One region of the Thermodesulfitimonas sp. genome, then DNA from elsewhere that is predicted to be linked to it. Evidence: riboswitches for the same ligand, from Rfam matches in the RefSeq annotation. Region 1 holds a riboswitch; each other region holds the start of a gene.
What was found. A riboswitch is a leader RNA that binds a small molecule or an ion and turns the genes downstream of it on or off. The one in region 1 is predicted to bind cobalamin.

Region 1 (7,570 bases):
TGGTGGCCACAACCGGTTTCTCTTTCCACATCCCCTCCGTAACCGTAAGGCCAAAGCCTTCCTTCGTCGAAGGTTGCAGAATCACCGTAGCGGCCCGCTGGAGCGCATTGATCTCCCGGTGACTATCCGGGGGCAGGTTAAGGAGGTAAGCATCCGGCACCTTTTTAACCTCTTCCGCCAGCGCCGCGAAAATCCGTTCGTTTTCCGGGTCGTCGCTCGCCGTCCCGCCGACAAAGAGCAGCTGACACTCCTTCTGCCGCCGAACCTCTTTAAAAGCCTCCAAAGCGTACCGGTGCCCTTTGAAAAGATCAAAACGCGAGACGAGTAAAATGAGTGGCTTTCGCGCCGGATCGGCGATACCGTACTTATCCAAAACTTGCCGGATCTCTGTTTCACTCAGTTCCCGGTTTTTCTCGGAGAGGGGATTGATGTACGGCAGGATGATGAAGGAACGCACCTGCCAGTTGGGGATGTAAGACATCACCGAAAATATCGCTGCGTCGTAAAGCTCTACCAAGGGTTTTAGAAAATCAACCATCACGCAACGCTCTTTGTCAATCTGGATGTGGCACCGCCAGAACCATTTCTGCCGCCGCCGCACCTCCGGAGGGACGAAGGTTATCAAGCCCGCCGGCTGGGGATCATGAATCAGGACTACGTCCGCGTGCTCGTCAACCAACCGGTAATTGGCCCGGTTAGTCTCCCAGTACGCCTTAACGCCTAAAATATCGATCGTTCCCGGGCGGCCCTGCAAGAAATTGTGCAGTTGCTTGGTAAAATTGAAAAACGCCGGCTCACCGGTGAGAACTTCCCAGCTTACGTCAAGACCAAGCGCTCGCTCCAGCGGGATGAGGGAACGGAGCATCTCCGCCACACCACCGCCGAGCCGCGTGGAGTTGACCTGCTGGAAGCGCACCCCGCGCAGTTCTTCTCCGAGCCGCAGGAGATCCGCGATCAATTCCTCTCCGGCAAAGGCTGCATAGGCCTCTAGAGTCTCCGTTGCCGAAAGAATATCGCTTACTTTCTCTGCCACCGGGAGTTCCCTAGGAAGCGCCATAATTCAGTTCGAACACCTCTTAATAAAGCAAATTTTCCGGGGAAATAACCGGCCGGAATTCCCCGCCTACATTAATATAATCGAAAGTCTTTCTCTTTTCTACAGGAAAATTCTCTATTCTAACCCGGCCAGCGCTTATAGATTTGGGCGATAGACAGTCCCCCCAAGGTATGGTAAGATTATGGCCAAAAAAGCAACCGTCGGAACGGGTCCTTTACTCTGCGGTAAAGGCTAAAAGGGAAGCCGGTGCAAATCCGGCGCGGTCCCGCCACTGTGAGGGGGAGGCGCCGCACAAAAGGCCACTGCCCAGCACTCAACGAAAGAATTCCACGTCAGAGGCAACAAGATGGACATAGGTTGGGTTGAGTGCTGGGTGGGAAGGCGTGCGGCGGCGGTGAACCCGAGCCAGGAGACCTGCCCGTTCCGCCAGACCAACCCAACCTACGCGGATAGGGAGGTGGTTTCTTTGTTTCCGGTAGCATCCTGCCGTGGCCTCAAAGCCCCCTTCGGGTGATGCGGTTCCCTTACCTGGAAACAAAAGTAAAGGTGGGAGAGGTCATGAGAAATAACCCGCGCAAGCGGTGTTGCACCGCTTTCCTGGTGGTTATCTGTCTTCTCGGCAGCCTGGCCGGGCTAGCCGGCGGGGCGGCCGCGGCCGAAAACTCGCCTCTGCTCCCCACCGCGCAGGCGGTGCGCTTCCTCACCAAGGAGTACCGGCAAAACGGCTTTGTCAACACCGACGCCGGCGTGGGCGCGTACGCCTTTTACGTCCTGAAGCAAGCTGGGGTGGACGTGAGCGGCTGGCAGCACGGAGGCGTTACGCTCACGGCGGCGGTGCTGAACGGTATTGAGCAGGACCTGGCGCAGGTGCAGGCGACGCGGGCGAAGACCCTCGCCCAGGACCTGGCAGCCGCCCAAGCGCTGGGTCGGGAAGACTTGGTAGCCCGGCTCCTGCAAGCGCTCAAAGAAAGGCAGACTGGCCAGGGTTTTGGGGAGAGCGGCCCGCTAAGCATTTATAGCAATATGCCCGCTTTCGAGATCTTGGCGCGGACCGGGCTGATCGCCCAGCTGAACACCGGAGCGGCAAAACGCTACATCTTGGAAAGTCAGTACCTTGAACCGGGCACACCGCCCTACGGAAGCTGGGGTTCGGCGGACGGCGCCGGGTTCTACGCCGACTTTATGGCGACGGCGGAAGCGGTGCGGACGCTGCACTATTTGGACCCCGGCAAGAAGGACGCCACGGTACAGGCGGCGATCTACTGCGGCCGGGAATGGCTGCGGCGGCAGCAAAAGCCCGACGGGGGCTTCGTCGCCGGGATGGATGACCCGGTGATCGATACCTGCGAGGCGATCCTCACGGCCAAAGCGCTGGGCGAGGACCCCGCGACGTGGCGGAGCAGCGCCGGGAAGAGCCCGGTTGATTACCTAACGGAAAAGGCGCTGAATCCTGACGGCAGCCTGGGCACCTCCGGTAACGCGATGGACGCCACTTGGGTGCTCTGGGCGCTCAATCTTTTAGACAAACAGTTTTACCTGTCGCCATCCAATCCTAACCTTAGCCCCGGCGAGAGCAGTCAGCTCCGCGCCGTCTGGCAGGATGCCTACGGCCAGCACAACGTGACCGCCTACGCCGCCTGGGTGGCGGCCGACGCCACTATCCTGAGCGTGGATAACGCGGTTTACAAGGGCCGGATAACCGCTAAGAACGCCGGGACTACCACCGTAAGCGCCGTTTACGGGGGCCTGACCGCCAGCGCCACCGTTACCGTGAAAGCCCCGGTCAGCGGCGGCGCCCCCGCCGTGATCACCCCGGGGTTAGCGGTCGTCGGGATGAACGGTGAACTCCTCTTCGGCCCGGCCTACGTCGCCGTCACGCCGGGCAACAGGTGGGGGCTGACGTCCCTCGGGCTTTTAGACGCCTCCGGGCTCCCCTACCACACCTCCGAGTGGGCGTGGGGAATCCTCGTCGACGCGATCGCCGGCCAGGCTAACAGCAGGATGGCCGGCTGGATGTACGCCGTCAACGGGCAGATCCCGATGGTGGGGCCGGAAAAATACAGCCTGAAAGACGGTGACCGGGTAATCTGGTACTACAGCAAGAGCATGGAGCAGCAGCCGCCCAAGTGGGAAGACCTGGTAGCGCGCACTGCCGGCGGGGGCTACCAGGCGCCGCACCTCCCGCCCGCGGTGGACGACAGCGCGATGGAGGCGGCGCTGGCGAAGGCCGCCGCCACCGGCCGCACCGAACTCACCGCCGGTAGCGGGGAGAACACGCTCACCCTTACCCCCGGCCAGTTCGCCAAGGTGGCCGCCGCAGCGAAGCCGCTTGCGGTGAGTATCCAGAAGGTAGTCTTCCTGCTTCCCCCGCAGGCGCTCAAAGCCGTAGCGGGCGAAGTAGCGGCCGCGGCGCGCCTCCAGATTCAGGCGCAGGAGCTCTCCCCAGCGGAAGCCCAGCCCCTTGCCGCCGCGCTGCCGGCAGCAGAGAAGCTGGCCGGCGCGGTTTACGACCTAGCCCTCTTGGCCACAGACAGCCAGGGCAAGACGAAAACCCTTTCCTCTTTCCCGGGTTGCTATCTCGCCCTGCCTGTGCCCGAAGCCGCAAGTAAGGCAGCGGCAGACGGGCGTCTTCAGGCCGCTTACTACAACGACCAGAAGAAAAGCTGGGAAAAAATCGGCGGCGTCTACGACCCGGCCGGGAAGAGCATCCTCTTCCGGACCGAGCACCTCAGCAAGTACGCCCTTGTGGAAGATACGGTGACCAAAACCTTCGTTGATACCCAGGGTCACTGGGCCGGAAAGGAGATCGCCTTCCTCGCCAACCGGGATCTCGTCGCCGGGGTGGATAAAGACCGCTTCGCCCCGGAAAGGCCGGTCACCCGGGCCGAGTTCACGGCGCTCCTCGCCCGGCTGGCGGGATTGGCCCCCGCCTCCGCGGGCGCGGCCCGCTTTACCGATATACCAGCCGCGGCCTGGTACCGCGGGATGGTAGGCGCCGCGGCGGAGGCGGGTTTGGTTACCGGCCTCGGTAATAAAAGCTTCGGCCCCGATAAACCCATTACCAGGGAGCAGATGGCGACCATACTCGCGCGCTTCTTAGCGCTAAAGAAGATCGCGGCGCAGCCTGGCGCGGAAGAAGTCCCGGCGCTTCTCGCCCGCTTCGGTGACGCCGCTAACATCTCTTCCTGGGCGCGGGGGGCTTGCGCCCTGGCGGCCCGCGCGGGACTGGTGACCGGGCGGGCGAACGCCCGGTTCGGGCCGCAACATGAGGCCACCCGGGCCGAGGCGGCAACGGTTCTTTACCGGCTCTACGCGCGGTGGCAGCAACCCACCGAATAGCAGCCCGGCCGGTTAACCTGCGGGGTTAGACAGGCACAGCAGGTCCTGCGGCAAGACCGGTGCCGCGCCGTATGACGAGCCGCGAACCGCACTTGGCGAGGTGACGGCTCGGAGTCCGGATGCCGGCACGGACGCCGGCAAGCGCAACCGAGGCAAAGACGCCGAGTTTGCGCGGTGCCGGACGGAGAGCCGGAGACGAGCGTCAGTGCGGTCGGTGAGGAATCTGGCGCGAGCCGGTCTGCCCAGGGCCGATTCATCGGTTTTATGGATGTTAAGGGAGTGGTTTTATGCGGCGGGTTTTAACCTATCTTATCGCCGTGGCTGTGATCCTGCTCGGCACGCTTGGGCCGGCCTTCTACCTGCACAAGGTCCTGCCGCCCCACCCGCCGCCAAAGACACTGGCAGAACGCGTAGCCCGGGCTCCGGCTGCCCGTAGCCCGGGAGAAGGTAGCGGGCAGACCAAAAAGGCCGCCCCAGCAGCAGACCGGTTGACAAAAGCAGGTAAGCAAACTGGCCAGAGAGCCGCCGGTGCACCGGCGCCCGTCGCGAAGACTGCCGCGCTGGGCAACGCCGCCAAGATCGAAAGTAAACCGGCCGCCTCCGGAAGCAGCGCTGCCGCCCCGGCGGTGCCGGCAGGCTGCCAGGTGGGGATAGCGGTGGTCGGTAAAAACGGGGAACTCCTCTTCGGCCCCGCGACGGTGACGGTAAAGCCGGACAACCGCTGGGGGGTTACAGCGTTAGGAGCGCTTGACGCCACCGGCCTGTCTTACGCGATGAAACCGACCTGGCCCGATTTTGTGGACGCGATCGCCGGCCAGGCCAACAGCGGGATGGCCGGCTGGATGTACGCCGTCAACGGCGAGGTCCCGATGCATATGGCCGACAAGCACCCGGTAAAGACGGGCGACCGGGTGATCTGGTGGTACAGCCGGAGTATGAGCCAGCCGCCGCCCCGGTGGGAGGATTTAGCCCGGCAGAAGTAGAGGAGCAAGCGATGTTCACGGAGCTTTTTTACCGGGATAAAGGACTTTTCCTGCAGGGCCTTCACCCGGCCACGGTCTTAGTTTACCTTACGGTGCTGCTCATCCTGGCCCTGGTCTTCGCCAACCCGCTCTATCTCCTGGCTTTGCTCCTCCTCCTGGCGCTTTTAATCAGGGAAGCGGAGGGCGTGCGGGCCTGGGAAGCTTTCTTAAAGGCCGGTGTTTTTCTGATGCTGGTGGTTATGGCGGTCAACCCCCTGGTGATCCGGGCCGGCAAGACGATCATCTGGCACGGCCCGCAGGTGCCGTATTTGGGCAGGCTCGACGTTTCTCTGGAGGCCTTCTATTTCGGTGCCGTGGCGGGCCTTCGGCTCCTGGTGCTGCTGAGCATCTTCTGCCTTTACAACTTAGTACTTAACCCCGACCGGCTCCTCAACCTTTTTTCCGGGATCGCCGGCCGGTCGGTCTTAATTATCACCTTGGCCACCCGCCTACTGCCTACGATGGCCCAAAACCTCCAGCGGATCGCCACGGTCCTGCGGCTGCGCGGCGTTGACCTGGAGGCGGGCGGGCTGCAGCAAAAGGTGAAGGGTTACGCCTGCCTTTACAACATCCTCCTCCTCTCCTCCCTCGAAGACGCACTGGCGGTCGCCGCCTCGATGCAGGCGCGGGCCTTCGGCAGCGGCCGGCGCTCGGTTTACCGCCGGAATATCTTCCGGCCCAGGGACGCGCTCTGCGCCGGCGGGAGCTTCTTGGCGCTTCTCGCCGCCTGCTGGGGCTGGCGGTACGGTTACGGCCGGTTCACCTTTTACCCAGAGGCGGACTACCTGATTAGAGACGGGGCGACCCTCGGCGTGCTTGGCGTCGTGCTCCTTTACCTTTCGGTGCCGCTCATTCTGAGTGTGGGGTGGAAGCGTTGCCGCTTTTTACGCTCGAAAATCTGAGCTACTGGTACCCGGAGCGCGAAAAACCAGCCTTGAAGGAGCTCAACCTCGCGGTCGAAGCGGGCGAGTTCCTCCTGGTCACGGGCGGCTCCGGTTCGGGCAAGTCTTCGCTGGCCAGGGTGCTGGCCGGGCTGATCCCCGGCTTTTACGGGGGGCGGATCGCGGGGCGGGCGCTTTTCCGCGGCACGCCGCTCCGGAACCTTGACCGGCGGAAGTTGGCGCGGGAGGTGGGGATCGTCTTTCAGGACCCGGAGCAGCAGATCGTCCAGACACAGGTGGAGGCGGAGATCGCCTTCGGGCTGGAAAACATAGGCCTCCCCCCGGAAGAGATGGCGCGCCGGATCGCGGAGGTGTGCGGGTTTATGAACTTGACCCCGCTGCGGAAGGCCTTTACCCCTACCCTCTCCGGCGGGCAGAAGCAGAAGTTAGCGCTCGCCGCGGTGCTGGCGATGCAGCCCAGCGTGCTCATCCTCGACGAGCCCACCTCGCAGCTCGACCCCGTGGCGGCGGAGGAGATTTTAAACCTGGTTAAGCGGCTTAACGAAGAGATGGGCCTCACGGTGATCCTGATTGAGCAGCGCCTGGAGCGGTGCTTCCATCTCGCTGACCGCGTGCTAATTATGGCGGAGGGCGCGGTTGCCTGCGCCGGCACGCCGGCCGAGGCAGCCCGGGAAGCGGCGAAAAAGGGGCTGCCCTTCCTGCCGCCGGTGGCCAGGCTTTTCGCCGGCCTCTCCTTGAGCCCGGTCCCGGTGACGGTGAAGGAAGGGCGCCGCCTTTTACGCACCCGCCTTGCCGGCGCCAAACCGGCGGGGGATCCCGCCCCGGAGCCGCAACCCGCAGGGCCGCGCGACCGGGAAAGCGTCGCGCGCCTGGAAAACGTCTGGTTTACCTACCCGGAGGGGCGGGAGGCCTTGAAAGGGGTAAACCTAACGGTGGGCGCCGGGGAATTCGTCGCCCTCCTCGGCGAAACCGGCGCGGGCAAGACCACCGTGCTTCGGTGCATGGCCGGGCTGCTTGCGCCGGGCCGGGGCAGGATCACCGTTTTGGGCAGGGAGCTGCGCCGCGACGGCTACAAAGAGATCAGGCGGTTTGTGGCCTACCTTTCGCAAAACCCGAACGACTACCTTTTTCAAGATACTGTAGAAGATGAGGTACGCTTCACCGCTAAAAACCTGGGGCTCGAAAGCGAAGCGGCTGTAGCGGCGCTGTTAGAAAAGCTGGAGCTCCAGCGCCACCGCCACCGCAACCCC
Region 2 (11,403 bases), on a different contig from region 1:
GAAAGACTGGGACGGCAAGGATCCTTTAAGCGGCTACCGGGCACTGGCCTTTGCCTTAATAGGACTTACGGCCCTTTCGATGATTTACCGTTTAACCCAGGGCCTGGGACCGGCTACGAACTCAACGACCAGTGGCCGTGGGGGCTCTGGATCGCGTTTGACGACCTGTGCGGGATCGCCTTGGCGGCCGGTGGTTTCTTTACCGTCTTTGTGGCGCACATTCTAAACCTCAAGCAGTACAAATATATCGCCCGCGCGTCGCTTATAACGGCCTGGTTTGGTTACATTGTGGTGGCACTCAGGGTGCTCATGGACCTCGGTCGTTGGTACAACTTCTGGCGGCCCTTTGTTTCCTGGGGTTACCATTCGTGGCTTTTCGTGGTTCTCCTCTGCGTGATCAGCTACCAGGCGGTTATGACCCTCCAGTTCGGCCACATCTTTTTTGAGCGCGTTAACGTGCCCCGGTTGAAGGAGATTTTCGATAAGATTCTCCCCGTGATTTTCGTTGCTGGATTGGTCATTGGTTTTCTCCACCAGTCGGCGTTAGGTGCGCTGTATATCGCAATGATTGACCGGCAGAACCCGCTCTGGTGGTCCATGCTCATCGGCCTTTTCTTCTTTCTCGCGGCGGTTTTTGTCGGCCCCGCCATGTGTGTGGTCGAAGGTGTCCTGGCGTCCAAGGCTTAATAAGAAGGATTTTCGCCACGAGGTACCGCTTCTGGCGCTGCTCCTCCAGGCTGCCATGTGGGTGATGGTTATTTATCTGGTACTCAAGGTGGCGGATCTGGTTTACCGCAGTCATTTCCTCGATATGTTTAACGGCTCAACGCCGTCTAACCTCTTCCTGTTAGAGATGGTTGTCGGCGTGGTCATTCCGATCATCCTCTTGGCCAAAAAGCATATCAGGGAAAGTGTGCCGGGAATGGTAACCGCGGCCGTGCTCATCGTAATTGGGGTTATGCTCAACCGGATGAATGTAGTCTTCACCAGTATGTACCAGGCGATGGGTGGCTGGTACTTCCCGCACTGGATGGAGCTTTCGATCAGCATCGGCTTGGTGAGCCTGTTTATCATGGCCTACTGCTTCTTCGTCGAGAACTTTAAGATCATGCCGGAGGGGCACGAACACCACTGAGGATGGTGTGGTCGGAAACTCTACACGTGCGGATTTACGGTATTTAGCCGAACAGGAGCTGACTAGAAGCAAAGAAATACCTCTTAATCAGTGGGCAGGAATATTCCTGCCCATTTAGCGTTTTTTTTCATCTTAATCTACCCGCTACCGGAGGAATTTTCCTCTGGAGCGCGAATATAGTTTTGGGTGAAAAGAAAGAAAGACGGGTAGGTAAAAGCAACCACCAAGAGTTTTTTCGACGAACGGTCTTAGAAGCGATTAACGCATCAGTCTAAGTAAGGGGGTCAAGCGGATGGATATTCTCAAGGTTTCAGCAAAATCCAACCCAAATTCTGTAGCCGGTGCCTTGGCCGGGGTGTTGCGGGAGCGGGGTTCAGCCGAAATCCAGGCGATTGGGGCCGGAGCCGTCAACCAAGCAGTGAAGGCGATAGCGATCGCCCGGGGTTTTGTGGCGCCGAGCGGTATGGATCTGGTATGTATTCCGGCTTTTACCGATGTTATGATCGACGGGGAGGAAAGAACGGCGATTAAAATCATTGTAGAACCAAGATAACAGCAGGTCATGCGCTTACCTCTGTTTCGCGGTTTTTGTAGCGCTCTGCCACCGCGGGAGCTACTTGCGGCGGGCGCTGGAGCAGATCGATACCTTTTACCGTTTCCTCTCTCTTTACGCGGCGGCGCTTATGCCGGTCTGTGACCGGGCGAGCCTGGAAGGGGCGCTGGCCGCCGGGAAGATTGGTGCCGTTCTCTGCGTGGAAGGGGGACACGTGCTGGAGGGAAGCCTGGCCGTCCTGCGGGTACTTCACCGGCTGGGTGTTCGCTACCTGACGCTCACCTGGAACGGGCGGAACGAGCTGGCAGACGGAGTAATGGAAAGCAGGACGGGCGGCGGCCTGACCACTTTCGGCCGGGAAGTGGTGCAGGAGATGGAGCGGCTGGGCATGGTAGTCGATGTGGCGCACCTGGCGCCGGCGGGCTTCTGGGATGTGCTTGCTCTCGCCCGGATGCCGGTGATCGCCTCGCACGCCAACGCGCGGGCCCTCTGCGACCACCCCCGCAACCTCACCGACGAACAGGTGCAGGCGCTGGCAGCTAGGGGCGGCGTTATCGGTGTTAGTTTTGTTCCCGAATTTGTTGACCCAGAGAAACCCACCCTCGAAAGAGTGGTGGACCATATCGAGCACCTGGCGGCGGTAGGCGGTGTGGCGTGTGTGGGGTTGGGTTCCGATTTTGATGGGACGCCGCAAACGGTAGCGGGTCTTGAATATCCTTCCTGCTTGCCTGCCACTACAGGGGCGCTGGCGCGGCGCGGTTGGCGGGAAGAGAATATCCGGAAGGTTCTTGGGGAAAATTTTTCACGGGTGTTCCGTGATGTCTGGCGATAAGAATCAGGGGTACTGTGACCTCCACGTCCATACCACGGCGTCCGACGGCGCGGAGACTCCGGAGCAGGTGGTGGAGCGGGCGGTCGCTATGGGCTTGGCGGCGATTGCGATAACGGATCATGATACTGTCGAGGGTGTTGCGGCGGCACTTGCCGCAGCAAAAAAGCGGCTCACCGTGGTGCCTGGGGTGGAGATAAGCACGGAAGAGAACGACCGTGAGGTGCATATCCTCGGCTATTTTATTGATCATAACGATTCTCATTTTCGGGCTAAGTTGGCGTGGCTGGCCGAGCAGCGGCGGGCCCGCGCGGCAAAGATAGTCGCGAAACTCAGGAGCCACGGCATTCCGGTTACGTTGCCGGAAGTCGCCGCCATAGCTTCCGGAGTGGTAGGCCGGGCGCATATTGCTCTTCTGCTGGTGCATAAGGGAGTGGTCCGGACGGTAGAAGAGGCTTTTGCGCGGTGGCTTGGCCGGGGCTGCCCCGCCTACGTGCCGCGGGCGCGGCTTCGGGCGATTGATGCGGTTCACCTGATCAGAGAAGCTAACGGTGCGGCTGTGCTCGCCCATCCGGGGCTGAGTGACGGCGCGGACTTGCTGGAAGAATTGGTACCCGCTGGGCTTTGCGGGATTGAGGCGGTTTATCCCGAACATACTCCGGAACAAAGGGAGTTTTTCCAAAGACTAGCGGCACGGTACGGCTTGATTGTAACCGGCGGTTCGGACTATCACGGCCCGGACCGCCGGTATCCTTTGGGGACAGTGGTGGTTGAATATGGGGTTGTGGAAAGGCTTTACCGAGCAGCCGGGAACACGTCTAAATTTTGACAGTTTGGCATAATACTATTCCTGGAACTGGGCCGAAAGAGAGGGAGGGTTTGCTCTTGTTCCAGGAAGAGGAAATCAGTAGGCTCAAGGTGCGGCTGCGGGAGACGGAGGAGAAACTGGCGCAGGTGCGGCTGAGCAGGAGGGTGCTGCTTCACCTTCTCGAAAAGGTTGAAGCCGAGCGGAACCTTTTCCTGAAGCGGCTGGAAAAAGAAAACCGGCGTTTACAGCGGGCGAATGCGCGTTATGCCCGGTCGCTTTTAAAGAAAAACCAGCAGATCGTCGAACTCGAATCCCGATTGCGGTCCAGCGAAAGCCAAAATTCGTAACTGCCGTAAAATTTATAAAGATATACACAACCTGGGAATTATTTCTAAAGAATTAAGATGTTGACAGTTGATTAGGCTTCGCCGAAGGCCTTTTCTTCTGTTGTCTCCCTATGTTATAATTTGGTCCCTGAAAGGGGACAGAGTATGCGAATTGCAGTCATCGACGGTCAGGGAGGCGGCATCGGCAAACACATCACCGAAAAACTGCGGCGGGAACTTCCGGAAGACGTGGAAATCCTGGCTCTCGGCACGAACGCCCTGGCAACGTCGGCGATGCTGAAAGCAGGGGCAAACGAGGGGGCAAGCGGCGAGAACGCCATTGTCTGGAATATGCCGCGCGTTGATTTGGTTGTCGGCCCCCTTGGTATCTTGGTGCCGAACAGTATGCTCGGCGAAGTGACACCGCGGATGGCCGAAGCGGTTGCCTCCTGCCCCGCGCCGAAAATTCTTCTCCCTTTAATCCCCGGGCAAATTGAGCTGATCGGTTATCAGGGCGAGCCCTTACCCCATCTGATTAACGAGTTGGTTAACCGGGTGAAAGCGCTTTTCTTCCCGGAGTTTACGGCAAAGTCTGGATGAAAACGGCAATTGTTGTAGCAGCCGCGTTCGTAGTAGACCTCCTGATTGCTGATCCTTACTGGTTGCCTCACCCGGTGTGTTTTTTCGGCCGGGTTATCGTTTTTTTAGAAAAAGTTATCCGCCGTTTTGCCCGGCGGCCATTTGCTTTGCGGCTCGGCGGCGTTTTTCTCGCGCTCCTGCTGCCGGTAGGGGTCTTCTGGGCCGCGAAGCTGGGGCTGGCGGCCCTCTCGCGGTGGAATCAAGTTTTGGGGCTGGCGGCCGAGGTATACCTGGTCGCCACGACTTTAGCCCTCCGAGGGCTGGCGGTGGCGGCGGCGGCGGTGCGGCACTCCCTCTTAGCGGGCAATCTGCCGCTGGCCCGCGAGCGGGTAGCGGCGATTGTGGGGCGGGATACGGCAGCGCTGGACACGCAAGGTGTGGTGCGGGCGACGGTGGAGAGCGTTGCGGAAAATACGGTGGACGCGGTAGTGGCGCCGCTTTTTTACGCTTTTATCGGTGGGGCGCCGCTGGCGCTCGCCTACCGAGCCGTAAACACGCTCGACTCAATGGTAGGGTACCGCAACGAAAGATACCGCTACCTGGGCTGGGCGTCGGCCAGGCTCGACGATCTAGCGAATTTTCTTCCGGCGCGGCTGGCCGGGGGGCTCTTCATTCTGGCTGCGGTTTTGCTACGGGGAGATTGGCGGCGGGTCTGGCGGACGATCCGGCGTGACGGGCGCAAGCACCCGAGCCCGAACAGCGGCATTTCTGAGGCCGCGGTGGCTGGTTTTCTAGGGGTGCGCCTCGGTGGTCCGGCGACCTATCAAGGCGTTCTAAGCTTTCGCTCGTATCTTGGGGAGCCACTCGTACCGCTTACCCCTGAACATATTGGCGCTGCTGTACGACTTCTTTACGTGGTGGCGCTGCTCGCGTTGCTTGCAGGGGTGGGGCTGCACATCTTGCTTGCTTTTGAGGTTGGTAAGGGATGAAGTCGCTGGTTGAGCTCTTCTGGGCCTTCCTGCTGGCGGTGCAGAACCTGACCCGCATTCCGGTGGGTAATGTCCCTTTTGAACCCGCGGTTTTGGGCCGGGGAACAACATTCTTTCCGGTAGTCGGCTTCCTGCTCGGCGGTTTGTCTGTGGGCGTTTACTGCCTGGCGGGGCTTGTCTTCCCGCCGCTGGTGGTAGCGGCTCTTTTAGTCGCGCTGGGGCTGCTTTTGACCGGTGGGATGCACGTCGACGGTTTTATCGACGCGGTTGACGGTCTGGGTGGGCGGGATGCCGCCCGGCGGCTGGCGATCATGCGGGATAGTCGGGTCGGCGCTTTTGGCGTGATGGGCGGGATTACGCTACTGTTGCTCCGCTTTTCCCTGTTTGCGTCTATAGGCGGTGCCTGGCACCCCCTTTTACTGGCGCCGGTAGTGAGCCGGTGGGGGATGGTCTGGGCGATCTTTCTTTTCCCCTACGCGCGGCCGCAGGGCCAGGGGCGGATCTACAAGGATTATACTACGTGGTGGGAAACGGTAACCGCGACGGTTTTAGCTCTCGGAATCGCCTTCCTTGTTGGGGAGTGGGCCGGCTTATACCTTGCGCTGGCCGCTTTGGTGCTGGTGCTCCTTATGGGGGCCTTTTTCACGCGGCATCTGGGCGGGCTGACGGGCGACACTTACGGAGCGGTTAACGAGGTGCTAGAAGTGTTCGTTTTAGCGGTAGGGCTGGCCGTTCGCTGCTGAAATCTGACAAATTCTCTGCCTGATTCTTGAACTTGACCAGCCTGAGGCTTTATAATAAGTGCCAAACTGAATAGGTCTTGAATCGCCGGGGTGCCCCGCACTCAATTTGTCTTAGGGTGCGGGGAGAATAGGGAAGCAGGTGTAAATCCTGCGCGGCCCCGCCACTGTAACCGGGAGCCTTCCCCGGGATTGGCCACTGCCCAGCCGCTGCTGGGTGGGAAGGCTGGGGGACGGCGAGGAACGGAAGCCAGGAGACCTACCCTGAGCGGTGTTCCGGCGTCCTTCGCGGGAAGGGGGTCGAGAAATGGTGTTTTTGTGCCGTTTTGACCCCGGTTAGGCGTGAAGCGACCGGGGTTTTTAGTTTTTTCAGCTGTGCGGCTCGGAATGATTACCAAAAGATGAGTAAGGAGTGAAAATAATGGGGCGTTCTGCTTTGCGGGCTGCTTTTCTGGCTGGTTTGCTCCTGCTCGCGGTGGCACCACCGGCATACGCGATGCACATCATGGAGGGTTTCCTGCCGCTGAAGTGGTGTCTCTTCTGGTACGCGCTGGCGTTCCCCTTCTTCCTTTGGGGCTTGGTGGCGATCCGGCAGCGGGTAGCGGGTGAGCCGCGGCTGAAGATGCTGCTCGGGCTGGCGGGTGCCTTCACCTTTGTTCTCTCGGCGCTTAAACTGCCTTCGGTGACGGGGAGCTGTTCCCACCCGACCGGGGTGGGCCTGGGAGCGGTGCTCTTCGGGCCAGCCCCGATGACGGTTTTAGGGGTAATCGTTTTGCTCTTTCAGGCGCTCTTGCTTGCGCACGGGGGCCTGAGCACCCTGGGTGCCAACACCTTCTCGATGGCGGTGGTGGGGCCTTTCGTGGCTTACGGTGTCTACCGGCTGCTTGCTCCCTTGCGGCTTTCCTGGGCGGTTTTCGCTGCCGCCGCACTGGGCGATCTCCTGACTTACGTGACCACTGCCTTCCAGCTTGCCGTGGCCTTTCCGCAGCATGGTTCGGTAGTGGCGCCCTTCGTGAAGTTTCTCGGGATCTTCGCAGTCACTCAGGTGCCGCTGGCGGTGAGTGAAGGGCTCCTCACGCTCGTGGTCTTTAACCTGCTGGCGCGGTACGGCCAGAGTGAGCTCGAGATGCTCGGCATCTTGCCGGAAGGAGGGAAGGCAAGTGTCGCTGGGAACTAAGAATCTCCTTTTGCTGCTCCTCGTTGTGGCGCTAACGGTTTTCCCGCTTTATGCGCAGCGGGGGGCGGAGTTTGGCGGCGCGGATGACCAGGCCGAGAAGGTGGTAAGCACCATCAAACCGGACTACAAGCCCTGGTGCGCGCCACTCTGGGAGCCGCCGAGCAGCGAGATCGAGAGCCTGGCCTTCGCGGTGCAGGCGGCGGCGGGTAGTGGCTTCGTCTTCTACTACCTAGGTTACCTTAAGGGGCGTAAGAGCAAGGAATGATCCTCGCCTTTGACTTCTGGGCCCACCATAACCGGTTGCACAGGGTAGATCCGGCGCTGAAGCTCGCTTTTGTGACGGTGGCGCTGGGGTTGGTGCTGACCGGGGGGCCGGCAGTGGCGGTGGCGGCTATCCTGGTTGCGGCGGTGCTGGTTTTGGCCGCGGGCGTGCCGTTCCACCTTTTGCTCCGCTTATTGCTTTTGCCCTTCGGTTTTTTGCTCCCTGGCGTGCTAGCGCTGGTGGTGACCACGGGGAAAGCGGTTTCCTGGGGTGTCCAGGTGGTAGCCTGGCGCGTCGGCGTTACCGACGCGGGGCTGAACCAGGCTTACGTCTTAGGGCTCCGGGCGCTGGCGGCGGTGGCCTACCTCTATTTCTTGGCGCTTACGACGCCGCTGCCGGCGGTGCTGGGAGTGCTGCGGCGGGTAGGGGTGCCGACCCTGCCCCTCGAGATCGCGGTGCTTACCTACCGCTACCTCTTTGTGCTGGAGCGGGTTGCCCGTGGGATCTATTTGGCGCAGGCGGCGCGGGGCGGTTACGGGTCGTGGCGGGGAAAGCTCTACTCCCTTGGGCTTCTGGCAACCCAGCTTTTCTTAGTGACCCATCACCGGGCGCAGCAGCTCTATACCGCACTTCTGGCGCGGGGGTACCAGGATTTGCTGCTGGTGCCGCCGCGGGAGTACCGCCGATCCGGGGCGGCGGTCGGTGGCTTCGCGGGACTCACGGCGCTGCTGTTCCTGGTTTGGCTTTGGGGGCGGTAGGATGGTCCGCATTCTCTTTTACACGGCGGTGGAAGGGGACTTGGCACCACTTTCCCGTGCGGTGCAGGAGGTACGCCGCAGTTGCCCGGAGATAGCGGTTGTTGCGCGGGCGCGGCGGGACGTTTGTGGTTCTGCCGGGGAGGAGGCGCTTTTAGCGGCCGTCCGGGAAGCGGACTGTGTTTTCCTCCACCTGATGGGCGGGCCCGAGTCGCTGCCCGGGTTTGACGCCGTGGTGCGCGTGGCGCGGGAGCGCGGGATTGCGCTGCACGTCCAGCCGACAGCGGCGGAAGATGATACCGCTTTGCGGGCGCTGAGCACCGTAAGCGGGTCTGATTACGACCTTCTGCGCCGGTACGTGAGTTACGGCGGGACCGTGAACTTCGCGGCGCTTCTGCGCTGGTGCCTGTGGCGGGCCGGGAAGGGAGCACCACCGCCGGCGCCGGAGCCGGTTCCGTGGGAAGGCATTTACCACCCGCGGTTGGGGCGGTTGGTGGCGCCGGAAGACTTCTGGCAGGCGGTCGCTCCGGGGAATCCCGTGGTGGCCATTCTCTTTTACCAAAGCTGGTGGCTGGCCGAAAATCTGGAGTTCATTGACCTTTTAGTGGCCGCAATTGAGGCGCGGGGCGCGGCGGCGCTTCCCGTCTTCCTTTACGCCACGCCGAGCGCGGCCCTTGGCAGCCGGGGGATCGCCTGGGCAGTGGCCAATTTCCTTTACCGAGACGGGATGCCGGCGGTGGACGCGGTTATCTCCACCCTCATGTTTACCCAGACCCAGGCCACGCCTACTTACAACCGGCGGGCCCCGGAGAACTTTTACCTTAAGCTGGGCGTGCCGGTGGTGAAGGCGATTGCGGCGGTGACGGCGCGGGATGAGTGGGTAGCGAGCCCGCAGGGGCTTACACCGCTCGACGTGGTTATGAGCATGGCGCTGCCGGAATTTGACGGGCAACTGATCACTGTGCCGGTGGCTTTCCGCGAAGAGGTGGGGCGGGACGACCTTACCGGCGCCACTCTGGTCCGCTACCGGCCCGACCCCGAGCGGACGGCGAAGGTGGCGGCGCTGGCGGTGAACTGGGCGCGGCTCAAGCGGCTGCCGCCGGCGGCGCGGCGGGTGGCGGTAATCCTCCACAACTACCCGCCCCGCACCGACCGGATCGGCTGCGCCTTCGGCCTCGACACGCCGGCCAGCCTCTTCCGGTTGCTGGTGGCGCTGCGGGATGCCGGTTTTCGGGTGGAGGGATTACCGGAGAGCCCGGAAGCCCTTTTCCGGCTGGTGCTGGCGGGGATGACCAACGACAGCGCCTGGTTGCCTCCCGAAGAGATGGCGCGCCGGGCGGTGGGGAAAATCCCGCCAGAAAAGTACCGGGAGTGGTTTGCCGGGCTGCCGGAGGCGGTGCGGGAACGGCTCAAAGAAAACTGGGGGTCGCCCCCGGGCGACGTTCTGAGCTTCCGGGGGGAGTTGCTGGTCCCGGGGAGGGTTTTCGGCAACGTTTTCGTGGGCCTTCAGCCGCCCCGGGGCTTTGACGCTCAGGCTGAGGCGGCCTACCACAGCCCGGACTTACCGCCGCCGCACCAGTATCTCGCCTTTTACCGGTGGCTCAAAGAAGAGTTCCGTGCGGATGTGGTGTTGCACCTGGGGAAGCACGGGACGCTCGAGTGGCTGCCGGGGAAAAGCGCGGGCCTTGGGGCGACCTGTTTCCCGGACGTGGTACTCGGCGAGCTGCCCAATGTTTACCCCTACATCGTCAACAACCCGGGCGAGGGGACGCAGGCCAAGCGGCGCGCCTGGGCCTGCATTGTCGACCATCTGGTGCCGGTAATGACCAGTGCGGGAAGGTACGGGGAGCTTGAGGCGCTCGAGACGCTCTGCCGGGAGTACCAGGAGGCACGGGAGCTTGATCCGGGGAAGCTGCCGGTGTTGGAGGAAAGGATCTGGGAGCAGGTAGTCAGGTCTTCCCTCGACCGGGATTTGGGGGTGAGCCGGGCGGCGGCGGGCAACGACTTCCCGGCCTTTGTAGAGCGGCTCCACAGCTACCTCCACGAAATCGGCGACAGCCTCATCCGGGACGGGCTCCACGTCCTGGGCGAGGTGCCGGCGGGGGAGCGGCTGGTCGAGATGCTCCTGAGCCTCTGCCGTTTGCCCCAGGGTGAGGTGCCGGCCCTCCGGGAAGCAGTGGCGGCGGCGCTCGGTTATGATTTCGAAGCGCTCGCGGCGGCGCCGGGGCGCTGGTGGCCCGCGTTCGGGGCAACCGGGGCGGCCTTGCTGGAAAAAGTGGCGGAAAAATGCCGGGAGTGTCTTAGGCGCCTGGCGGCGGCCGGTTTTGCGCGAGAAACTGTTCCGGCGCTGGTGGCGACGGTTTGCGGGCGCGCGGCCCCGGAGGTGGAGAAAGTTCTCGATTTCGTGGCCAGGGAAGTCTGGCCGCGGCTCAAGGCAACGGCGGGAGAGGTCGGGGCTTGCGTCAGCGCTTTGGCGGGGAACTATATTCCTCCCGGACCGGCCGGGGCGCCGACCCGGGGGCGGCTTGACGTTTTGCCGACGGGACGCAATTTCTATTCCGTCGACCCGCAGGCGGTTCCCACCCGCGCGGCTTGGGAGGTGGGGAAGAATTTGGCGGTGGCGCTTCTGGCCCGGTATCTGGCAGCACAAGGCGCGTATCCAGAGAATGTGGGGATGGTTATCTGGGCCACGACGGAGATGCGGACAGGCGGCGAAAACGTAGCGGCGGCGCTCTACCTCCTCGGTGTCGCGCCGGTCTGGGAGGAAGAAACGGGCCGGGTAAGGGGGCTCAAGGTGATCCCCCGGGAGGAACTCGGCCGACCGCGGGTGGACGTGACGCTGCGGGTTTCCGGGCTCTTCCGGGACGTTTTCCTCAACCTGATTCACCTTCTTGACGATGCGGTGCGCCTGGTGGCGGCGCTGGAGGAACCGGAGAACCTGGTGCGGCACAATTTTCAGGCTGCTTTTGCCGCGGCAAGGGCGGCGGGGAAGGACGAGGCTACCGCCCGCGAGGAAGCGCTTTTCCGGATTTTTTCCGATCCGCCGGGGGCTTACGGGGCAGGAGTTAACCACCTGGTCGATAATCAGAACTGGGAAGACCTTTCCGACCTGGCCAAAGCTTACCTTGCGTGGGGCGGTTACGCGTACGGGCGGCGGGTGTACGCCCGGGAGGCGAAAGAGGTTTTCGCCAAGCGCATCGGGGGACTTTCCTGCACGGTGAAGAATGAGGACAGCCGGGAAGTGGATATC
Region 3 (11,403 bases), on a different contig from region 1:
CGCGCAACCTCTGCAACCTGATCGCCGACTATATGCGGCACCTCGGCCCCTTCGAACCACACCGGCTCCACCTTGACGAAATGGAGTACACCACGATGCCGATGGTGATGAAGAAGCTCAAAGACCGGTTCATTGACCTCCGGATGCTTAAAGCCCAAAAGGCCAAGGCTGAACAGGAAAAGCAGAAGGCAGAAGCTAACCCGCAGTCTTAAAATTCTTCCCTTAAAGAACGCCGAAAATCCCAAGAGAAAGGCAGCGGTCCCCCGCAATGAGGGCCGCTGCCTTTGCTTTCGGCAAGGCGGGCAGCGTTACAGCAGCTTATCCCGCTCCATGTCACTCACCCCGGCCTCGCCGAAGGTCGCCATCTCTTTCAGGATCTTCGCCGCCGCCTCGACCAGCGGCATCGCCAGCGCCGCCCCTGTGCCTTCGCCAAGCCGCAGGTTGAGATCCAGCAGGGGCTTGATGCCGAGCGCCGCGAGCATATGGCGGTGCGCCTGCTCTTCCGAAAGGTGGGAGGCGATCATAAAGTCTTTCGCCCGCGGGCAGAGACTGGCCGCGATCAGCGCGGCCGCACCGGTGATAAAACCGTCTAACAGCACGGGAATCCGCCGGGCCGCAGCGCCGAGGATCACTCCCGCCAACCCCGCGATTTCCAGCCCCCCGACCTTTGCTAACACGTCCAGCGGGTCTGCCGGGTCCGGGCGGTTCACCCGCAGGGCTTCCGCTACCACCGCCCGCTTCCGGGCCAGCACCGCGTCGTTCACCATCGTGCCCCTGCCTACCGCCTCCGCCACCGGAATCCCAGCCAGCGCGCAGAGAATAGCGCTTGAGGGCGTGGTGTTGCCGATGCCCATATCGCCCGTCGCCAGGAGGTCGGCGCCCTGCGCAATCTCTTCCTGCGCGATTTCGATACCGGTTTCCACCGCGCGCACCGCCTCTTCCCGCGTCATCGCCGGCCCGCGCGCGATGTTTCCCGTGCCGGGCCGGACCTTCCGCACCAAAACCCCCGGCCACGTGACCTCCCGCGCCACGCCGATATCCACAACCACCACCTTTGCGCCTACGTGGCGCCCCAGAACGCCGATGCCGCCAGTGCCGTCAAGGAAGCGCGGCAGGATCTGGTAGGTGATCTCCTGCGGTGCCCCACTCACCCCCTCCGCGACAACGCCGTGGTCGCCCGCCATCACAATCACGCTCTTCGCTCCGATCTCCGGGACGGGGCGCCCGGTAATCCCGGCGAGCTGCACCGCCAGCTCCTCTAAGCGCCCCAGGCTCCCCGGGGGTTTAAGCAGGCTGTCCACCCGCGCCTGCGCCTGCGCCATCGCTTCCCGGTTGAGTTCGCCGACGGCCGCAATAGTCTGGGAAAGGAGCACGTAAACCACCTCCATTTAAAATTAGCGCAAAATTTAGCGTCAACGACCGCGGCACGCCCTTTTAAGCCGCGCCTGCAGCCGGGGAGAACCAAAAATAAAAGCCCACGCTGCCGTGGACTTTACCATTATCCAAGGCCGGACCCCGGTGCCGCGCCGGAGCTGAGCGCACAGCAGGCAGGTCTCCTGGCTCCGGATCATCACCCCGGACCGCTGCCTTCCCGGCTTTCAACCAGTGGCCTCTCTTGCGGTCTGGCTCCCCGTTACAGTGGCGGGACCGCGCCGGACTTGCACCGGACTTCCCTATTCTCCCCCACCCAGCACTCCGCAAATCTAAGTGCTGGATGCGGGGCACCTGCTGCGGAAACTTTATTTAAGGTGAATGGTTTTCGCTGACCGTTTTTTCGTCGCCCGGGCCCATCCCGCTCGTTCCGGCCCGACACGCCGCGGACGCCCTTACTCTTTCTTCAGCGCCCGGTCAAAAAAGATGTTCTTCCCGGTGGCCGCGAGCGGGACGCCGAGCACAACATCGGCGTCGATGAGCCCGAGGCGCCGCGCCACCACGCCGACGCGGCGCATCACCCGGTTATCGACGTTGAAAAGCGAAGCGGTTTTCACGGCCGAACCAAGCGCGATGCCCATGTCCATCGCCCGCCAGAAGCACTGCGGCCCCCGGAACTCCGGGCCCTCGCGCGGCGCGGCGTCTTCGCAGCGCGCGAAGCCGCAGGCGCCGCAGTTAAGCCCCAAGGGTTTTGCCTCCTTCAGCCCGATGAGAAAAACGGCGGCCGCGCGGCGGATATTCTCCCCGTCCCGGTCGAAATCCTTCTTCCCGGTTTCGCGCCCGTAGGCCACCATCGCGTCGGCCAGGCGCCCCACCGCTTCACCGGTGAGGGTACGGGTGACCAGGTAATCCTGCCCGAGCGACTTCGGCGCCGTTTTTGCCGCCAGCGCCATGAAGCCAGCCACCTGCGCCACAATCTCTTCCACAGGCTTCTTCCTCCTTCCTCTCCATTTTTTCCAAAAGATTAGCCGGTAGCAGCTTGTTTGTCAAGAGCCGGTAAGCAGATATAATCCACCTGCCGGCAGGAAATAAAAAGGAAAGCGCGAATTAACCTCTCATACGGAAGTGTAGGGAGTGAGAAGGATGGCCGCAAAACCCCCGTCGCGGTTCCGCGTGGCGGTCTGTCAGCTCGACGTACGTCATGATAAGCGGGAAAACCTGGCGCGGGCCAGGGAACTCGTCCACCGCGCCGCCCGGCGGGGAGCAGAACTTGTGGTCTTGCCGGAAATGTTCGTCTGCCCCTACGCCGCCGAACTCTTTCCCCGTTACGCGGAAAGCTACCCCGGCGGTGAAGCCCTGCAAATGCTCAGCCAGGCGGCCCGCGAAGAGCAGCTCTACCTCGTCGGCGGCAGCATCCCCGAGCGCGAGGGCGACAGGCTTTACAACGCCTCTTTTGTCTTCGATCCCGAAGGAAGGCTCATCGCCCGCCACCGCAAAGTCCACCTTTTCGACGTCGACCTTCCCGGCGGCTTTTCTTTCCGGGAATCCGCCACTTTAAGCGCCGGAAGCGGGCCAACCGTTTTTTCCACCGCCCTCGGGACCATCGGGGTGGCGATCTGCTTTGACATCCGCTTCCCCGCCTTTTTCCGGGAGATGGCCCGCCACGGGGCGGAGGTTATTGTGGTTCCCGGCGCTTTCAATATGATTACCGGCCCGGCCCACTGGGAGCTTTTACTCCGGGCCCGCGCGTTAGATAACCAGATCTATACGGTGGGGGCAGCGCCGGCCCGCAATCCGGCCGCCCCTTACGTGGCCTTCGGCCACTCGATGGTGGTGAGCCCCTGGGCGGAAGTTGTCGCCCGTGCCGGCCCGGGGGAAACCATCCTCACGGCGGAAATCGACCGGGAATACCTCAAAAACATCCGGCAAAAGCTGCCGCTTACAGTAGAAAAAAGTACTACGGAGGGATCTTCAGGTGACCGGAACGGAAAAGGAAACGGCGTTTGACCTGCTCATTATTGGTGCGGGACCGGCGGGGCTTACCGCCGGTATCTACGCCGCGCGGAGCGGACTTAAAGCGGTGATCATCGACAAAGGGGCGGCCGGGGGGCAGGTCCTCGCGATCCCGGCGGTGGAAAACTACCCGGGCTTCCCCAAAATCGCTGGCTGGGAATTAGCGGAAAAGTTGGCCGCCCACGCCCGCAGTTACGTCCCCATCAGGGAAGGCGAAGAAGTTAAGGCGATTAACACGGGCGAAATTATCACGGTCGTCACCGACCGTGACCGTTACACGACCCGGGCCCTCCTCTTCGCTACCGGCGCCGGCCCGCGAAAGCTCGGCGTCCCCGGAGAGGCAGCCTTTTCCGGGCGCGGCGTGAGCTACTGTGCCGTCTGCGACGGCTTTTTCTTCAGAAATAAGGCGGTCGTCGTGGTCGGCGGTGGGAACGCCGCTTTAACTGATGCGCTCTACCTGAAAAGCTTAGGTTGCGAAGTGACACTTATCCACCGGCGGGATGAGTTCCGCGCGGAGCACCACCTGAAGGAAGCGGTGAAACGCGAAGCGATCCCGGTCGTCTGGAACAGCGTGGTGGAAGAAATCCGCGGGGATGAAGCGGTCACCGGCGTCCTAGTGAAGGACCTGAAAGAGGGAACAACGCGGGAAATCCGCACCGACGGCGTCTTCGTCGCCATCGGGGAAAAGCCGAACACGGAGCTGGCCGCCAGCATCGGTGTGGCGCTTGCTGACGGCTTTATTGTGGTTGACCGGAGCGGCCGGACAAACATCCCCCGCGTTTACGCCGCGGGAGACGTGACCGGCGGTGTCCGGCAGATCGTCACCGCGGTAAGCGAAGGGGCCACCGCAGCGCTCGCAGCGTTTACAGACCTGGCGGAACCCTACTGGTCGCCGCAGCAATAGCCCCCTGGGCTACCCGCGCCGCGCGGAAAAAGGGCTGCGCCGTGAACGTGCGCGCAGGAGTGAAACAGCCGCCGGTGTTAACGCCAACTGGGGGTATTTTCAAGGGAGTCCCTCATGACGATTAAGCGGGGCCACCGGGAATGAAAATGACAAACGGTGAACGCAGAACAGACGCTAAAGGTCTGTCAGTATAAGGTTCAACCTCTATTTTCGAGGGGGGTACCTGTGATCCTGGTAACCGGTGGTACGGGGCTTGTGGGCCGGGCCGTGGTCCAGGAGCTCCTGCAAAACGGCTTCGCGGTGCGCTGCCTCGTGCGCGACCCTGCCAAAGCCCGTTTTATCTTAGGGGATGGGCCCGCGTTCGCGCCTGGCGATGTCACCGACTACCCCTCGCTCCAGCGCGCGGCAGCCGGCTGCGCAGGAGTGGTGCACCTCGTCGCCATCATCCGGGAGCAGGGCGCCACCACCTTCCGGCGGATAAACGTGGCGGGAACCGCGAACGTCGTCCGGGCGGCCACCGCAGCCGGCGCGCGACGCTTCATCCATATGAGCGCCCTCGGCGTGAAGCCCGGACCGGCTTACCGCTACGCCCACTCTAAGTGGGAAGCGGAGGAGATCGTCCGGAACAGCGGCCTGGCCTGGACGATTCTCCGGCCGTCGGTGGTTTTCGGGCCCGGCTCCGGCTTCTTCGACCGGATGGAGCAATCGGTGCGCCTCTCCCCGCCGCCTTTCGTCTTCTATCCCGCCAGCAAGACGCTCTTTCAGCCGGTTGCCGCCGCGGATGTCGCCCGTTGCGTTCGTTTGGCACTTGAAGACCCGCGGACCATCCGGCGGACCATCGACCTCGGCGGCCCGGAACACCTCACCTACCGGGAGATGCTGGAGATTTTCCTCGCCGCGAAAAAGCTCCGGCGCATTAAAATTCCCGTGCCCGTCTGGTTCCTGCGTTTGGTGGTTCCCGTGATGGAGAAGCTCTTTCCCGACCCGCCCGTTACCTCGGTCGAGCTGAAGCAAATGGGTTGCAGCAGCGTAACCGCTCCGGACAGCGTGGAAAAAGAGTTCGGGTTTAAGCCGGCCGGGTTGCGCGAGGGGCTGACCGCTCTCTACAGCGGGGAAAAGGAATAACCACGCGCCAGAGGTTTTCCCGGACCGGTTTCACCACCGGACGCCCGCCGCTTTCCGGCCTCTATTTAAACAGATTACCAGTAGGGGGAGACCCGTCGCCCAGAACCGCCTCTGCAGCCGCACTGACCCCTAAGATTACGTGCTCTTTGCAGAGCCCGCCCTGCAGGTAGACCGCATACGGCTCCCGCACCGGTGCGTCCGCGGTGAACTCGAGAGAAGCGCCCTGAACGAAGGTGCCGGCGGCCATCACCACCGCATCCCCGTAACCGGGAAGCGGCCCGCCTTCGGGACGGACGTGGGCGTCAACCGGCGAGGCAGCCTGGATCGCCCGGCAGAAGGCCAGGAGCTTTTCTGGGGAGCCGAGGCGAATGCCCTGCACGATGTCGCTGCGCGGCTCGTCAAAGCGGGGGAGAACCTCAAAGCCGAGCCGCGCGAAAAAACGCGCCGCAAAAACCGCGCCCTTAAGCGCCTCGGCCACGAAATGGGGCGCCAGGAAAAAGCCCTGCAGGAAGAGGCGCTGGCAGTCGAGCGTGGGCCCCACCGCCCGCCCCAGCCCGGGAGCGGTGAGCCGGCTCGCCGCCAACTCGACCAGCTCTTCACGCCCGACCACGTAACCGCCGGTTGGGGCAATACCGCCGCCCGGGTTTTTGATGAGGGAGCCGGCGCAGAGGTCCGCGCCGACCGCAGGAGGTTCCGCCTCTTCCACGAACTCCCCGTAACAGTTGTCCACGATGACCACCGTCGTAGGGCTGATCTCTTTAACCAGCTTAACCAGCGCCCCGATTTGCTGCAGGCGCAGCCCACGCCGCCAGGAGTAGCCTCCAGAGCGCTGGAGCAACACCGCCCGGGGCCGCCGCGCCAGCGCGCGGGCCACCGCCGCCTCGTCCACGGAACCGTCGGGCAGCGGCTCAACCTGCGTGTAGCGCACGCCCCATTCGGTTAAAGCGCCGGGCGCGCCGGAAATCACCTTTTCCAGGGTGTCGTAAGGTTTGCCTTGCACCGCCACTAACTCGTCGCCCGGCCGCAAAACCCCGTAAAGGCAGAGTGATAAGGCGTGCGTGCCGGAGACGATCTGGGGCCGGACCAGCGCCGCCGCCCCGCCGAAAACCGCCGCGTAAACGGCCTCGAGCGCCTCGCGCCCCGCGTCCCCGTAGCCGTAACCGGTCGAGCCGCGCAAATGAAAGTCGCTGACGCGTGCCGCCCGAAAAGCCGCCAGTACCCGGCGCTGGTTCGCAAGCGCCAGGTTATCGATACGACACCACAGCGACTTTACTTCTTCAAGTGTTTCCGCCGCCAGCAGCTTCAGGTCCCGTACCACGCCCCAAACACCCGCTACCTTAGCGCCTACCCGTTCGCCCGCGGTTCCTGCGGCTGCGGTGCGGTGCTGATGGGACGGGCCGGGCTGATCGTGGAAATCGCGTGCTTATAAACCATCATCTGCCGCCCTTCGCTATCCAGGATAACCGTGAAGCTGTCAAAGCCCCTCACCACACCCTTCAGCTGAAAACCATTCACCAAAAAGACGGTGACCGGGATATTTTCCTTCCGGACCTGGTTCAGAAAAGCATCCTGCAGGTTGATCTGGGTTTTGGACACCTCTTGTTACCTCCGTCTCTCTTTTTCTCTCCCGGAGCCCGGTTCTTCCGGGTGTCTTTTTTCCCTTCGCTACCGCCCGAAATATTCCTGCACCGCCGCGGCGATTTCTGCCGCTACCGCCGCAGGACCGGGGTAAGCCGCCACGTCAAGCCACCGGATACCCTCCTCTCGCTTAAACCAGGTGAACTGCCGCTTTGCGAACCGCCGCGTGTTACGCTTCAGGAGGCGGACCGCCTCCTGGAGGGTCACCTCCCCCCTCAAGTAGGCCGCGATTTCCTTATAGCCGAGCGCTTGCATCGCGGTCGCCTCGCGGGGCACGCCCCGGGCAAGAAGACGCTTGACCTCGTCAACCAGTCCCGCCGCGAGCATCGCATCGACCCGGGCCTCGATGCGCCGGTAAAGCTCTTCCCGCTCTAGGTAAAGCCCGAAAACAAGCGCGTCGTACTGGGGTGCCGCCGCGGTGGCTGCTGCCGAAATCGGCTGGCCGGTCCGGTAGAAAACCTCTAGCGCCCGGATCACCCGCTTCACATTGTGCGGGTGGATCCGCGCCGCCGCTTCCGGATCGACCGCCTGGAGCCGCTCGTGCAGGTAAACCGGGCCGAAACGCCGCGCCTCCTCCGCCAGACGCCGCCGCAGCTCCCGGTCCACGCCGCCGGCAAAGCGGAACCCCTCTACCACCGCCCGGATATAAAGCCCCGTACCGCCAGCCAAGATGGGCAGGTGGCCCCGCGCGCTGATTTCGCGGATGTGCTCCCGCGCCAGCGCCTGGAAAGCGGCGACGCTAAAACCCTCCTCCGGGTCCACGATGTCGATCAGGTGGTGCGGCACCCCTTTGCGCTCCGCCGGTGTTGGTTTGGCGGTGCCGATATCCATGCCCCGGTAAACCATCATCGAATCGGCCGAAATCACTTCGCCCCCGACCCGGAGCGCTACCTCGACCGCAACCGCTGATTTCCCTGTGGCCGTTGGTCCCGTGATCACCAACAATGGCAGCCTCGCCGTCATTTTTCCCTCACACCGTAGGCGATGTGGGCGTGCCGCCCGCCGCAGAATTCCCGAAAACCCAGGCGGGTAAACGCCGCGCTTCCCCGCCGCTCCTTCAGCACCACCCGCCGGCGCGCCACCCGGAGGGCCGCCTGCACCGCCTCCTCTTTAAGAGGCGCTCTCTCCCCGACGGCCCGCAGCGGCGCAACCTGCGCCGCCCCCTTCACCGGTACCCGGAAGAAAGGGTCGAAATAGACAACGTCGAAGCTCGCCGCCGGCAGCCGCAGGAGATAATCATAGTGGTCGGCCACCACCACCTCGATCCGCCGCATCGCGGCCGTGAGGAGCGGTTCCGCCGCGTAATGGCGCAGCCCGTACTCAACCACCGCCGCTAACGGGGCCACTTTCTCCACCCCCACCACCCGGCCCTGGGACCCGGCAACAAAACTCGCCACAATCGCGTCGGCACCGAGCCCCAAGGTGCAGTCGAGAACCGTATCACCGGGACGGAGCGCCATCGCCTGTATCATCTGGTCAGGTTTCCCAGCAAGGATATTCTTTATGCGTAGCAAAGCGGTTCCGGGATGGAAAAAGAACTCTTCCCGGCGGCCGTCCCTGTAAAAACAAAGACTGAGACGCTGGGGTCCGAAAACTAGCGCCGCCTCCGCCCCCTCTCGGGATAGCAGCGTTGCCAGACCGTGACCGCCGCGCGGCACAAAGGGAACGTCCAGCCGAACCGCCAGCGCTTGGCCTGCCGCAGCCGCATCCTCACCCGCCCCGTGGGTCGTCGTCACTAAAACCCGCACGCTAAAAACCGTTACCTCCTGCCGAAACGCCGCGCCAGCTCCCCGTAACCGAGGCAAACCACAGTCGGACGCCCGTGGGGGCAGGTGAAAGGCTCCCGGCAGGCGGCCAGCTGGTTAATCAGGGCCGCCGCTTCCGGAACCGCAAGCCGCTCGCCCGCGTTAATCGCCGCGTGGCAGGCAAGCGAAGCGAGCGCCGCCTTTTCCCGGCCCGCGCCTGGCCCCCCGCCCGCCTGCTCCCCCGCGGTAAAGAGAGCGAGCAGCTCCGCCAGCAACAACCGCCCGCGCTCTACGCTCACACCCGCCGGCACACCACGGAGCAGCACGGCGTCCTCGCCAAAAGCTTCCACTAAAAAGCCGAAGCGCTCGAGTTCTTCCGCCACTTCCGGAGCAAAGCCCCGGACCTCCACCAGCTCCGGGGTCACTAACAACTGGCTGACGATCCCCCCGCGGGCCAGAGCCACCCCGAACGCCTCAAAGAGTACCCTTTCGTGCGCCGCGTGCTGGTCTATCAGGTAAAGTCCTTCGGGCCCGGCAGCTAAAAGGTAGGTGGGCGGCAAAAAAGCGAGGTACTCAAGGGCAGGGAAAGTGGCGCTCACCGCCCCGGGGTCGCTTGTCGCCCCGGGGGAAACGGCTTCTGCCACACCCGCCGGAAGAGCTCCCGCCCCCGGCAGAAGGATTCCCGGCGTCCCGGCCGCGGTATCCCCTTCGCTGCCGGCTCCGGGGGGTCCCCCTTCGCCCGGCAGTAGCCGCGTCGTGGCTGCCGCCTCTGCCGCCGTAGCCACAGCCCCCGCCCCGTAGCGTTCGGTCTCTTCCCTGATAAAAAGGCCGGGGACAGGCCCTCGCCCGGGTAACCAGTCAGGAAGCACCCGCCGGAAACCGGCTCCGGAGGGCGTTCCACCCGCCGCCCCTTTTCCCGCCGTTCCGGGAATCAGGACGGCGCGGCCAAAAAGCGCCTTTTTCACGGCACCGCGCGCAAAAGCGAGGACCTCCCGCTCCCGGTCGAAGCGGACCGTCAGCTTTTGCGGGTGGACATTCACATCCACAAACCCGGGGTCGAGCGTCAGGTGCAGCACGAAAAAGGGGTGTTTGCCGGTCGGCAGTAAGGTGCCGTAAGCCTCGTAAACCGCCGCCGTTAACCCCCCGTGCTTCACGTAGCGCCCGTTAACGAACCACGTCTGCCCGCGGCGGGTGGTCCGCACGAGTTCCGGCCTGCCTACAAAACCCGTCAGCCGCACCCCTGCCCCTTCGGCCTCCACCGGGACGAGCGCCGCCGCCACCGCCTCCCCGTAGATCGCCCGCACCGCCCCCGCCAGCCCCGTTCCGGGCGTGCGGAAGAGTTCCCGCCCGCCGCTTTCCAACCGCACCGCAACATCCGGGCGGCCGAGCGCCAGACGCCCAGTCATATCCGTCACGTGCCCCAATTCGACGCGCGGCGAGCACAAAAACTTCCGCCGCGCCGGCGTGTTGTAAAAAAGGTCGCCTACCGTTACCGTCGTCCCGGGCGGCGCCCCCACCGGCCGGCAATCAACCACTTGCCCGCCCTCGATCCGCACAAGGGTCCCGCCAACCGCATCGGCCACCCTGGTTTTTAGCTCTACCCGGGCCACCGCAGCGATACTTGGCAGCGCCTCGCCCCGGAAGCCAAAGGTGGTAATCCGCTCGAGATCCGCACCGCAGGTAATCTTGCTCGTCGCGTGCCGCTCAAAGGCCAACAGAACGTCCGCTTCGGCGATCCCGCAGCCGTTATCCCGGACGGTGATGCTTTTCAGTTCCTTTTCTACCACCACCTCGACGCAGCTCGCTCCCGCGTCGAAGGCGTTTTCCACCAGTTCTTTCACCACCGACGCCGGCCGGTCAACCACCTCGCCCGCCGCGACCAAGCCCACCGTTTCCGGATCGAGCACCCTTATCCGGCCCATCCTCAGCGTCCTCCCCGCCTGCCGCGCCGCGAAGGTTTCACCCCGGCCACCGCCTCCTTCAACTCGGCCAGGATGTTGAGCGCCTGAAGTGGCGTCAGGTTATCGGTGTCGAGCGCCGCGAGCCGCTCCACTACCGGGTGCCCCTCCGGCTGCGGGAAAATCTCGAGTTGGACGACCCGCCGGTTACCCCCGGCGCGGGCTTCAAGCGCCGTCAGGATCTCCCGCGCCCGGGCCAGAACAGGCGCCGGCAACCCCGCAAGCGCCGCGACCTGAATCCCGTAGCTTTTATCCGCCTTCCCCGGCACCACCCGGTAGAGAAAAGCAACGCCGGAAGCGTCCTCCCGCACCGCCACCGTCAGGTTGAAAACCCCGCTCAGGCGGTCGAGATCGGTAAGTTCATGGTAGTGCGTCGAAAAAAGCGTCTTCGCCCCGATCCGGGTGGCGATGTACTCGATAATGGCCCGGGCGATGCTCATCCCGTCGTAGGTGCTCGTTCCCCGCCCCACCTCGTCCATGATGATGAGACTCCGCCGGGTCGCCCCGGTGAGGATCGTCCGGCACTCGCTCATTTCCATCATAAAAGTGCTCTGGCCCCCGGCCAGGTTATCCGCCGCGCCGATGCGGGTGAAGATGCGGTCCACCACCCCGATCGTCGCTTCTGCTGCCGGCACAAAACTGCCGACTT

Region 2: linked by a shared signal. The riboswitch ahead of ACUVTA_RS04020 (energy-coupling factor ABC transporter permease) and the one ahead of ACUVTA_RS07085 (S-layer homology domain-containing protein) in region 1 are both predicted to bind cobalamin.
Region 3: linked by a shared signal. The riboswitch ahead of cobT (nicotinate-nucleotide--dimethylbenzimidazole phosphoribosyltransferase) and the one ahead of ACUVTA_RS07085 (S-layer homology domain-containing protein) in region 1 are both predicted to bind cobalamin.

The regions. Positions count from the first base shown of each region.
Region 1 is NZ_JBRAIN010000073.1:276-7,845, forward strand. It holds gene ACUVTA_RS07080 (glycosyltransferase) at 1-1,057, opposite strand, end outside; cobalamin riboswitch at 1,248-1,493, shown strand; gene ACUVTA_RS07085 (S-layer homology domain-containing protein) at 1,616-4,396, shown strand; gene ACUVTA_RS07090 (DUF4430 domain-containing protein) at 4,684-5,379, shown strand; gene ACUVTA_RS07095 (energy-coupling factor transporter transmembrane component T) at 5,352-6,320, shown strand; gene ACUVTA_RS07100 (ABC transporter ATP-binding protein) at 6,293-7,570, shown strand, end outside.
Region 2 is NZ_JBRAIN010000030.1:3,237-14,639, forward strand. It holds gene ACUVTA_RS03975 (hypothetical protein) at 181-687, shown strand; gene ACUVTA_RS03980 (hypothetical protein) at 665-1,135, shown strand; gene ACUVTA_RS03985 (stage V sporulation protein S) at 1,428-1,688, shown strand; partial or broken gene ACUVTA_RS03990 (dipeptidase) at 1,723-2,520, shown strand; gene ACUVTA_RS03995 (PHP domain-containing protein) at 2,507-3,346, shown strand; gene ACUVTA_RS04000 (translation initiation factor 2) at 3,403-3,672, shown strand; gene ACUVTA_RS04005 (DUF3842 family protein) at 3,817-4,251, shown strand; gene cbiB (adenosylcobinamide-phosphate synthase CbiB) at 4,248-5,219, shown strand; gene cobS (adenosylcobinamide-GDP ribazoletransferase) at 5,216-5,962, shown strand; cobalamin riboswitch at 6,034-6,240, shown strand; gene ACUVTA_RS04020 (energy-coupling factor ABC transporter permease) at 6,381-7,136, shown strand; gene ACUVTA_RS04025 (energy-coupling factor ABC transporter substrate-binding protein) at 7,120-7,401, shown strand; gene cbiQ (cobalt ECF transporter T component CbiQ) at 7,398-8,156, shown strand; gene cobN (cobaltochelatase subunit CobN) at 8,158-11,403, shown strand, end outside.
Region 3 is NZ_JBRAIN010000034.1:1,326-12,728, forward strand. It holds gene fbp (fructose-1,6-bisphosphate aldolase/phosphatase) at 1-212, shown strand, start outside; gene cobT (nicotinate-nucleotide--dimethylbenzimidazole phosphoribosyltransferase) at 309-1,388, opposite strand; cobalamin riboswitch at 1,530-1,744, opposite strand; gene ACUVTA_RS04375 (ferredoxin domain-containing protein) at 1,827-2,324, opposite strand; gene ACUVTA_RS04380 (carbon-nitrogen hydrolase family protein) at 2,515-3,378, shown strand; gene trxB (thioredoxin-disulfide reductase) at 3,347-4,288, shown strand; gene ACUVTA_RS04390 (SDR family oxidoreductase) at 4,514-5,413, shown strand; gene ACUVTA_RS04395 (methionine gamma-lyase family protein) at 5,475-6,731, opposite strand; gene hfq (RNA chaperone Hfq) at 6,758-7,009, opposite strand; gene miaA (tRNA (adenosine(37)-N6)-dimethylallyltransferase MiaA) at 7,079-7,990, opposite strand; gene ACUVTA_RS04410 (class I SAM-dependent methyltransferase) at 8,011-8,799, opposite strand; gene mutL (DNA mismatch repair endonuclease MutL) at 8,811-10,718, opposite strand; gene mutS (DNA mismatch repair protein MutS) at 10,721-11,403, opposite strand, start outside.